One region of the Actinoplanes sp. NPDC049681 genome, then DNA from elsewhere that is predicted to be linked to it. Evidence: riboswitches for the same ligand, from Rfam matches in the RefSeq annotation. Region 1 holds a riboswitch; the other holds the start of a gene.
The links. A riboswitch is a leader RNA that binds a small molecule or an ion and turns the genes downstream of it on or off. The one in region 1 is predicted to bind ZMP and ZTP.

Region 1 (4,403 bases):
GTGCCGCCGAAGCGCCTGGCCGAACAACTCTCCGCCCTGACCGCGGCCGGATACCGGCTCGTCGGCCTCACCGAGGCACTCGACCTGCTCGAGCAGGGCTGCACCGACAAGCTGATCGCCGTCACGTTCGACGACGGGTACCGCGACTTCCTCACCGAGGCCGTCCCGGTGCTGGCCGAGGCCGGCGCCGGCGCGACCCTGTACGCGTCCGTCGGCCACCTGGGGGAGTACGCCGATTGGCTGGGCCGCTGGTCACCGGACTTCGGCAAGCTGCTCACCTGGGACGAACTGGCCGAGGTCGCCGACGCCGGCATCGAGATCGGCAACCACAGCCTGGTCCACCACCCGCTCGACGTGCTGCCCGCCGCCCAGCTGCGTGAGGAGACCGTCCGCAGCAAGGACGAGCTGGAGCAGCGCCTCGGCCGGCGGGTGCGCAGCTTCGCCTATCCCCACGGCTACAACGGCGCCAAGGTGCGGGCGGCGGTGCTCGCCGCCGGGCACGACAACGCCACCGAGGTGGGCCGGCGGCTGCACACGCCGGGGGAGCGGCGCTTCGCCGTACCCCGGTTCCAGCCGACCCCGGACATGACCGGTGCCGACCTCGTGCACCTCGTGCGCGGCGGGGGCTCGCCGCTGGTGCCGCGGCTCAAGCAGCTCGCCCAGCCCGGATGGCGGGTCGTCCGCCGGGTGGCCCGGGCCACCGGCCGGAACCTGACATGAGCCCCGCCCACCGCGCGCCCCGCCGCGCGCTGAGCCGCCGCCAGGTGCTCGGCATCGCCGCGGCCGCGGCGGTCCCGGCGGCCGCGGTGGCCGCGCTCCGGATCCGCCCGCAGGACGGTCCCGCCGAGGCGACCAGTTCACCCGGCCGGTCGGCATCCGGAGCCCCGCGTGCCTCCGTGCCCGCGCCGCCGCCGGTGGTGACCAAGGGCGGTGGCACGGTGCCGTTCCGCCCGGGCAAGGCCATGCTCGGGGCGTACCTGGATCTGTCCGGCACCACCCGTGCCCAGGCGCAGCAGCTGCGCCGGCAGCAGACCGGCCGCGACGAGCGGATCGTGCACGTGTTCTACGACTGGGACGACCTGCTGCCGCGCTCGATCGACGGGCTGCCGGCGCACGCGTTCCCCATGGTGTCCTGGCGCGGCACCCGTTACGCCGACATCACCTCCGGCGCCAGCGACGACCTCATCGCCCGCGCCGCCCGCCGGCTCAAGAGCATCGGCCGGCCGCTGCTGCTGCGCTGGGCCTGGGAGATGAACGGCGACTGGTACGGCTGGGGCGCCGTCCGCAACGACAAGAACGCCAAGGGCTTCGTCGAATCGTGGAAGCGCCTGCACCGGATCTTCGGGGAGCAGGGCGCCGACAACGTCGCCTGGGTGTGGAGCCCCAACTGGAACTCGTCGCCGGTCGCCGACTGGAACACGTTCGCCGCGCTCTACCCCGGGGACAAGTACGTCGACTGGGTCGGCGTCTCCGGCTACAACCTGCACCACGAGAAGCCGGAGACGCTGTTCGGCCCGATCTACCGCTCGTACGCGGCCCGCAAGCCGATCCTCATCACCGAGGTGGGTGCCGTGGACCGTGGCGGCCGGACCAAGGCGGACTGGATCACGCTCTTCGCCGACTGGGTCGGGGCGCACCCGGCGGTGGGTGGGGTGTGCTGGTTCGACACCGACACCCACCCCGGGTACAACGAGAAGTGGCGCATCGACACCGACGCCCAGTCGCTCGCGGCGTTCGTGGCGATGGCGAAGAGCGCCCGCTTCAGCGGCTGACGCCGGCGGCCTTCTCCGCGGCCTCGACGGCGTTGCGGAACAGCATGGCGACCGTCGTCGGGCCGACCCCGCCCACCCGCGGGGTGATGGCGCCCGCGACCGCGGCGACCTCCTCCGCCACGTCGGGCAGCAGGCGGCGGCCCTCGTAGCGCACGCCCGCACCGATCACCGTGGCGCCCGGGCGTACGTGGTCGGGCTGGATGATGCCCGGCACGCCCGCCGCGGCGACCAGGATTTCGGCCCGGCGGGTGTACCGCTGCCAGTCCGGCACGCCGGTGTGCACCACGGTCACGGCCGCGTTCGCGGTCGGCCGCTTCTGCGAGAGCAGCATGGCCAGCGGCCGGCCGATCGTGGCGCCGCGGCCCAGGATCACCACCTCGCGCCCGGCCACCGGGATCTCGTGGTGCGCGAGCAGGGCCTCGATGCCGGCCGGGGTGCACGGCCGGGGACCGGGCAGCCCCACCGAGAGCCGGCCCAGGTTGAGCGGGTGCATGCCGTCGACGTCCTTGTCGGGGTCGACGGTCATCAGCGCGGCGTCGTAGTCGATGTGCGCGGGCGGCGGGTACTGGATCAGCAGGGCGTGCACGGCCGGGTCGGCGTTGAGCCGGTCGATCACCCGGTGCAGGTCGTCCTGGGTCGCGGTGGCCGGCAGGTGCTCGTGTGGAGAGACGAAACCGAGCTCCGCCGCCTGGCGCTGCTTGATGCGGATGTACCCGGCGCTGGCGTCGTCGTCGCCGACCAGGATCGTGGCCAGCGAGGGCTGGACACCGCCCTCGCGCAGCTTGGCCACCCGCTGTGCGACGTCGGCCAGGACCGCGTCGGCGACGGGCTTGCCGGGCAGGAGCCGGGCCTCGTGAGCCGGCGCCTCAGGGCTTTCGGACATGCGCGTCTCCCAGAGCGTGGGCACCCAGGCGGACGGCGCCCACGACGTGCTCCCCGATGGTGGTCCATCCTCGATGCCGCCAGTCGCGTGTCGCGGACCAGTATGCCGTGCGTCCCCGCGCGCGCCGAAGCGGTGTCACCCGCGCTATTCGACCGCGCTGATGTAGAGGGTGCGGAAGGCGCCGGTGTCGCCGGCCCGGTAGAGGCTGACGGTCATCCGCTGGTCGCCCGGCATGGTCAGCTGCTCGCTCCACGAGCCGTCGCCGACCGGCGTGATCACCCGGCGGGTCGGCGTGCCGCCGGCCGCCGCGCTCACCGTCAGCGTGTACGGGCCGTCCGACGCGACCAGCCCGGACGCGGACACCGCCACGACCCGGTTGCCCCGCGCGTCCACCGGCCCGGACGGCGCGGCGGAGAGTGCGGTCACCGTCGTCTCGAACGTCTCCCGCGACGTGCCGAACGACAGCCAGCTGGCGCCGCCGAGCACCGCCAGGACCAGCACCAGCGGCAGCAGCTGACGCACCAGCCGGCTGCGCTGCGCCTTCTCCTCGGCGGCCGCCTGCTCCTCGTCCTCGGGCGGCGCCACGGACATGATGATGGTCCGGGCTTCGGCCATCACCGTCGCGTCCCGGGGGGTGAGGTCGATGCGGGACCGCCGCTCGACCACCGGCCGGGGCTCCTCCCCGACGGGAGCCGGGGCGACCGCTGCGCGCTTCGGCAGCACCATGGGGAGAGCGAGCGCCACGAGGGTCAGGCTGCCGGTCGCCACGGTCCAGGACAGCCGGTCCAGCGGGACGCCGCAGAGGTAGATCGCGAAGCCGGCGACGACCAGCACGCCCATGCTCAGCGCCGGTGCCAGCAGTGTCCGCTCGACCGCGGTGAGCGTACGGCGGGTGAACAGGGCCTCGGTGACCGCGACGCCGGGCAGCACGAGGGCCAGCAGCAGGCCGCCGGCGACGGTCAGCGGCTTGAAGCCGGTCAGGACGGCCGCACCGGCGGCGACGGTGAGCCCGGCGACGATCCGGGTGAGCAGCGTGTTCACTGGACCCCCATGCGGTAGACGCGGACGGTGCCGTTGTCGTAGAGGCGGTCGACGTCGGTCAGCGAGTCGAACTTGGCGATCTGCGTCGTGGTCAGCGGCCGGGTGATGGAGCCCGCGTTCGGGTCGTTCTCGAAGTACGCCTCGCCCTCGGGCAGCTGTTCCGACAGGCGTTTGTCCACGACGAGGTACTGGATGGCGAGGTCGGAGACGAACTGGTCCTCCTCCAGCCCCCAGTCGTCGGCGTAGTACAGCGGCCCGACCTCGCGGACCGGGTCCTGCCGGCCGTACGTCGACGCCAGCGACACCGACGTGACGTCGCCGCCGATCCGGTTCCCCGGCCCGAGGGTGCGCCGCTCCCAGTCGGCGGTGTGCACGCCGTACGCGTCGACCGACCGCTCGAAACCACCGGCCAGGTACGGGCCCGGCAGGATGGAGCCCAGCGGCGGCCAGCCGCCGGCCCGGGCACCGACCATCAGCAGGGTGATCATCGCGGAGCCGGCGGCGACCCGGCTGTAGAGGTTCCAGCCGCCCGGGTGGATGAAGTCGATCGCCGGCGCGGCCGCGCGCCACCGGTGCCCGTCCGCGTCCTTGGCGGGGATGATCTGCACGCCCCGGACCAGCGCGATGGCGGCCAGGATCGAGATGGGCACGTAGGTGAACGTGGAGAGCCGGCCGGCGATCTCCGGGCCGTTCTGCCCGAGGAAGCG
Region 2 (4,403 bases), on a different contig from region 1:
CATCGAGGGGTACGCGAACCCCCGCAAGGACCTGGCCCGGGCGGCCGCGCGCAAAGTACCCACGGCCGAGGGCCTCACGGTCAGCGACGCCGACGGCCACCTGAGCATCTTCAACTTCTCACCGAACACCGTCCGCAACGTGAGGGTACGGATCCCGGGACGGTACAAGCTCTACCGCGGCCGCCAGGTGCTGACCAAGGACGGCCTCGAATGGCCGATCAGCCTCAACGGCGGAACAGCCCGCGTCGAGCCGCCCCGCTTCACGGTCGCGGGCGATCCCCCGGTCGGCACGCGCTACGACGTCCAGGACTCGCACCACGTCACCGTCACCGCCCCGGCCAAGCACCGAGCCGTTGTCACGCTCCACTGCGGTCACTGGTCGAAGACCGTACGCGTACCCGCCGGCAAGTCCCGCAGCGTCTCGATGCCGGGCGGCCCGGTGACCCCGACAGCCGATCTCGCCCGTGGCCGCACCACGTTCCCCACCTCGCCGCTGCCGGCGGGCATGACCTCACCGGAGCGGGCAGTCGACGGGAATCCGGGAACGTCGTGGCGTCCGGGTCCGGCCGGTCGGATGGTGGTCGACCTGGGCGACGTGGTTCCTGTGACGGGCGTCCGGGCCGCGTGGACGAAGGGTCGGCGGCCGGGCTGGCATACCGAGGCCTCGGCGGACGGGTTGAGGTACGGACCGCTCGAGGACCGGGCCCGTTATGTCGCCATCGTGGTGGAGGACTGGCGTCCCGGCGACGCCGAACTCGTGGAGCTGGCGGTCACTTGACCGTCAGCTGGAAGAGGGTGAGCCGGCTTTCGGCCAGACGGTGCGGTGGCGCCGGGTGCGGAGCCGGGACGAGTGCAGCGTCGTGGACATGGCGCGACCCTTCGCCGGGAGGGCGGCCGGTTTCACGGCATTTTCGGCATGGTGTGCTGGGCGGCCTGGCGCAGGTCGAGCTCGGCGATCAGGTTCCGGGCGGTGTCCTCGTCGAGCTCCCCCTCCATGACCGCCTTGCTCAGGGCGTTGCGCCGGCGGTCGAAGTCGCCGTCTGCGTTGCCCGTCGCGGCGCCCGCGGCGATCTCCTCGCCGCGGACGCGCATCGCGGCCGCCTGCTCGGTCTCGGCGCGGACGTCCATGCCGAGCCGGCGTACGAGCCAGCGCACGGTCGTACCCTGGATGAGCAGGGTGCCCAGCGTGACGACCAGGGCGATGGCCTGCGCGGGCCCGCGGCCGGGGAACAGCCGGCCGTCGGACGTCGTCTCCGGGATCGCCGCCGCGGCCGCCAGGGTGAGGATGCCGCGCATCCCGGTCCAGCCGACCACCAGCGTTTCCCGCGCGGTCGGTGGGCCCAGCGGAGTGTCGAACCGCCTCCGTCCGCGCATCCGGCGCGTCCTGTACTCCTCCGCTCGCCGTGCCCGCACGGGGTCGGCCTCGCGGCGTCGTTTGTTCAGCAGCTCGTTGAGGCGCCAGCGGCCGAACAGCAGGTAGACGGCGGCCAGGCGCACCACGATCGCCGCGAGCAGCAGGACGCCGGCGGCTACGAGCGTACGGGTCAGACCAGGGTCCTCGTCCGCCCGCAGCTCCTCGACGACGAAGCGGAGCTGCAGCCCGATGTACGCGAAAACGAACGTCTCGAGGAGGAAGTCGACGACCGGCCAGAACGCTTCCTCCTGCAGCCGGGTCCGGTACGCGCCCGGGTACTGATGCCGCGGATCCATCGAGGTGTTGATGCTGATCGAGAAGGCCGCCGTGACCACCGCGAGGATGCCGGAGGCGTGCACCTGCTCGGCCAGGAGGAATGCGGTGAACGGTACGAGCAGCACGAGCGCCGTCTCGAGCGTGGAATTCCCCAGCCTCTTGCGGATCGACAGGGTCGCCGCCGACAGCCCGGCCCCGATCGCGAGACCGACGCCGGCGTTGTAGAAGAACTCCCGGATGCCGCCGCCCCACGAGGTGTGGTCGCCGCTCACCGCACCGACCGCGATACTGAAGAGGGTCAGCGCGGTGGCGTCGTTGACCAGGCTCTCGCCGGTCAGGATCGTGGTGACCCGGCGTGGCAGCCCGAGCTCCGCGCCGTGCGAGACGGTGGTGATCGTGTCCGGCGGCGCCAGCACCGAGCCGATGACGAAAGCCGCGGCCAGGCCCAGCGACGGCAACAACCACGACGACAGTACGCCGAGCGCGCCGGCGGTGAGCACCACCAGCAGCACGCCGAGGTTGATGATCGCGCGCAGGTTCTGGTTGAACCCGGAGAACGAGGCGGCGCGGGTGGCCGAGTACAGCAGCGGCGGCACCACGATGGCGAGCAGCAGTTCGCTCTCCAGCTCGAGCCGCGGCATCCCGGGCACGAAGCTGACCGCCGCCGCGAGCGTCACGACGATGAGGCCGGGTTGCATGCCCCGCCGGTGCGCGAGCGCGGAGATCGCGATGCCGGCCGCGGCGATGAGCAGGATCTGGACACCGTTCACCCGCCCAGGCTAATGATCCACGTCACGCGCGGGCGCCTGGAAGGGATGTGACCGGGGCGCCCGGCGCCGGTATGCTCGTCCGCGGGCCGTGACTGGCGCGTTCAAGATGGATGACCATCGGGGAGCGGTCCCACCCACCGGGGTGACTGCCGTGCGCCTGGGCCTCATCACCTGTGATAGGGAGGTCCGATGTCTGAGCTGAACGCCGAATCGACCGCTTTCCGTGCCGCGCTGGACGCCGTGCGCGCCGTCGAGCCCCGGATCGCCGACGCGATCGCCAAGGAGCTGCACGATCAGCGGGAGTCCCTCAAGCTGATCGCGTCCGAGAACTACGCGTCCCCCGCCGTGCTGCTCGCGATGGGCAACTGGCTCTCCGACAAGTACGCCGAGGGCACCATCGGCCGCCGCTTCTACGCCGGCTGCCAGAACGTCGACACCGTCGAGTCGGTCGCCGTCGAGCACGCCAAGGCGCTGTTCGGCGCGCCGTACGCGTACGTGCAGCCGCACTCCGGCATCGACGCCAACCTGGTCGCGTACTGGGCGGTGCTCGCCGACCGGGTCGAGGCTCCGGCGCTGGCCAAGGCGCAGAAGCGCAACGTCAACGACCTCACCGACGCCGAGTGGGCCGAGCTGCGCCAGGCGTTCGGCAACCAGCGGATGCTCGGCATGTCGCTGGACGCGGGCGGCCACCTCACCCACGGCTTCCGCCCCAACATCTCCGGCAAGATGTTCGACCAGCGCAGCTACGGCGTGGACCCGGCCACCGGCCAGATCGACTACGCCGCCCTGCGCGAGTCGGCGCGCGAGTTCCAGCCGCTGATCATCGTCGGTGGCTATTCGGCGTACCCCCGCAAGGTGAACTTCCGGATCATGCGGGAGATCGCCGACGAGGTGGGCGCGACCTTCATGGTCGACATGGCGCACTTCGCGGGCCTGGTCGCCGGCAAGGTCTTCACCGGCGACTTCAACCCGATCGAGCACGCCCACATCGTCACCACGACGACCCACAAGAGCCTGCGCGGCCCTCGCGGTGGCGCGGTGTTCTGCCAGCCGGAGCTCGCCGACCAGGTCGACCGCGGCTGCCCGATGGTCCTCGGCGGCCCGCTCGGCCACGTGATGGCGGCCAAGGCGATCGCCTTCGCGGAGGCGCGCCGGCCGGAGTTCGCGGACTACGCGCAGCGCATCGTCGCCAACAGCCAGGCGCTCGCCGAGGGCCTGATGAAGCGCGGCGCGACGGTGGTCAGCGGCGGCACCGACAACCACCTGGTCCTGATCGACGTCGACAAGTACGGTCTGACCGGCCGCCAAGCGGAGCAGGCGCTGCTGGACAGCGGCATCGTCACCAACCGCAACGCGATCCCGCAGGACCCGAACGGCGCCTGGTACACGTCCGGCATCCGCATCGGCACCCCGGCCCTGACCACCCGCGGCCTCGGTACGGCGGAGATGGACCAGATCGCCGAACTCATGCACACGGTCCTGTCGCAGACGAAGGCCGGCGCGTCCAAGGCCAAGTTCGACCTGGACCCGGCCGTCGCCGACCGGGTCAGCAAGCAGGCCAACGAGCTGCTCGCCGCGTTCCCGCTCTACCCGAGCGTCGACCTGGGCTTCTGAGAACCACGAGGGAACGGGCCCGGCTCCAGCCGGGCTCGTTCCGTCTGTTTCAGCGGGTGACGCCGGGGGTATCCGCTTCCGATGATCGACCAACCCGCCGCCGAGCCCATCGGCTCGCTGGAGACGGTGCACACGTTCGACTGCGGCCCGATGCCCACCGGCGTCGCCGTGTCGGCCGGCGGCCGGATCTTCGTGAACTTCCCGAAATGGGGCGACGAGGTCGTCTTCACCGTCGGTGAGCTGCGCGACGGCAGCGTCGTCGCCTATCCCGACCAGGCGCACAACACTCCGGCCGGCAACGACGACCCGAGGGCGTTCGTGTCCGTGCA

Region 2: another riboswitch for ZMP and ZTP. It lies ahead of ACIBO8_RS36635 (glycine hydroxymethyltransferase); the one in region 1 lies ahead of ACIBO8_RS34355 (bifunctional 5,10-methylenetetrahydrofolate dehydrogenase/5,10-methenyltetrahydrofolate cyclohydrolase).

What each region holds. Positions count from the first base shown of each region.
Region 1 is NZ_JBITLP010000011.1:38,605-43,007, reverse strand. It holds gene ACIBO8_RS34365 (polysaccharide deacetylase family protein) at 1-720, shown strand, start outside; gene ACIBO8_RS34360 (glycoside hydrolase family 26 protein) at 717-1,772, shown strand; gene ACIBO8_RS34355 (bifunctional 5,10-methylenetetrahydrofolate dehydrogenase/5,10-methenyltetrahydrofolate cyclohydrolase) at 1,762-2,655, opposite strand; ZMP/ZTP riboswitch at 2,671-2,752, opposite strand; gene ACIBO8_RS34350 (hypothetical protein) at 2,800-3,696, opposite strand; gene ACIBO8_RS34345 (hypothetical protein) at 3,693-4,403, opposite strand, start outside.
Region 2 is NZ_JBITLP010000013.1:81,098-85,500, reverse strand. It holds gene ACIBO8_RS36645 (discoidin domain-containing protein) at 1-778, shown strand, start outside; gene ACIBO8_RS36640 (cation:proton antiporter) at 901-2,460, opposite strand; ZMP/ZTP riboswitch at 2,539-2,630, shown strand; gene ACIBO8_RS36635 (glycine hydroxymethyltransferase) at 2,650-4,074, shown strand; gene ACIBO8_RS36630 (L-dopachrome tautomerase-related protein) at 4,156-4,403, shown strand, end outside.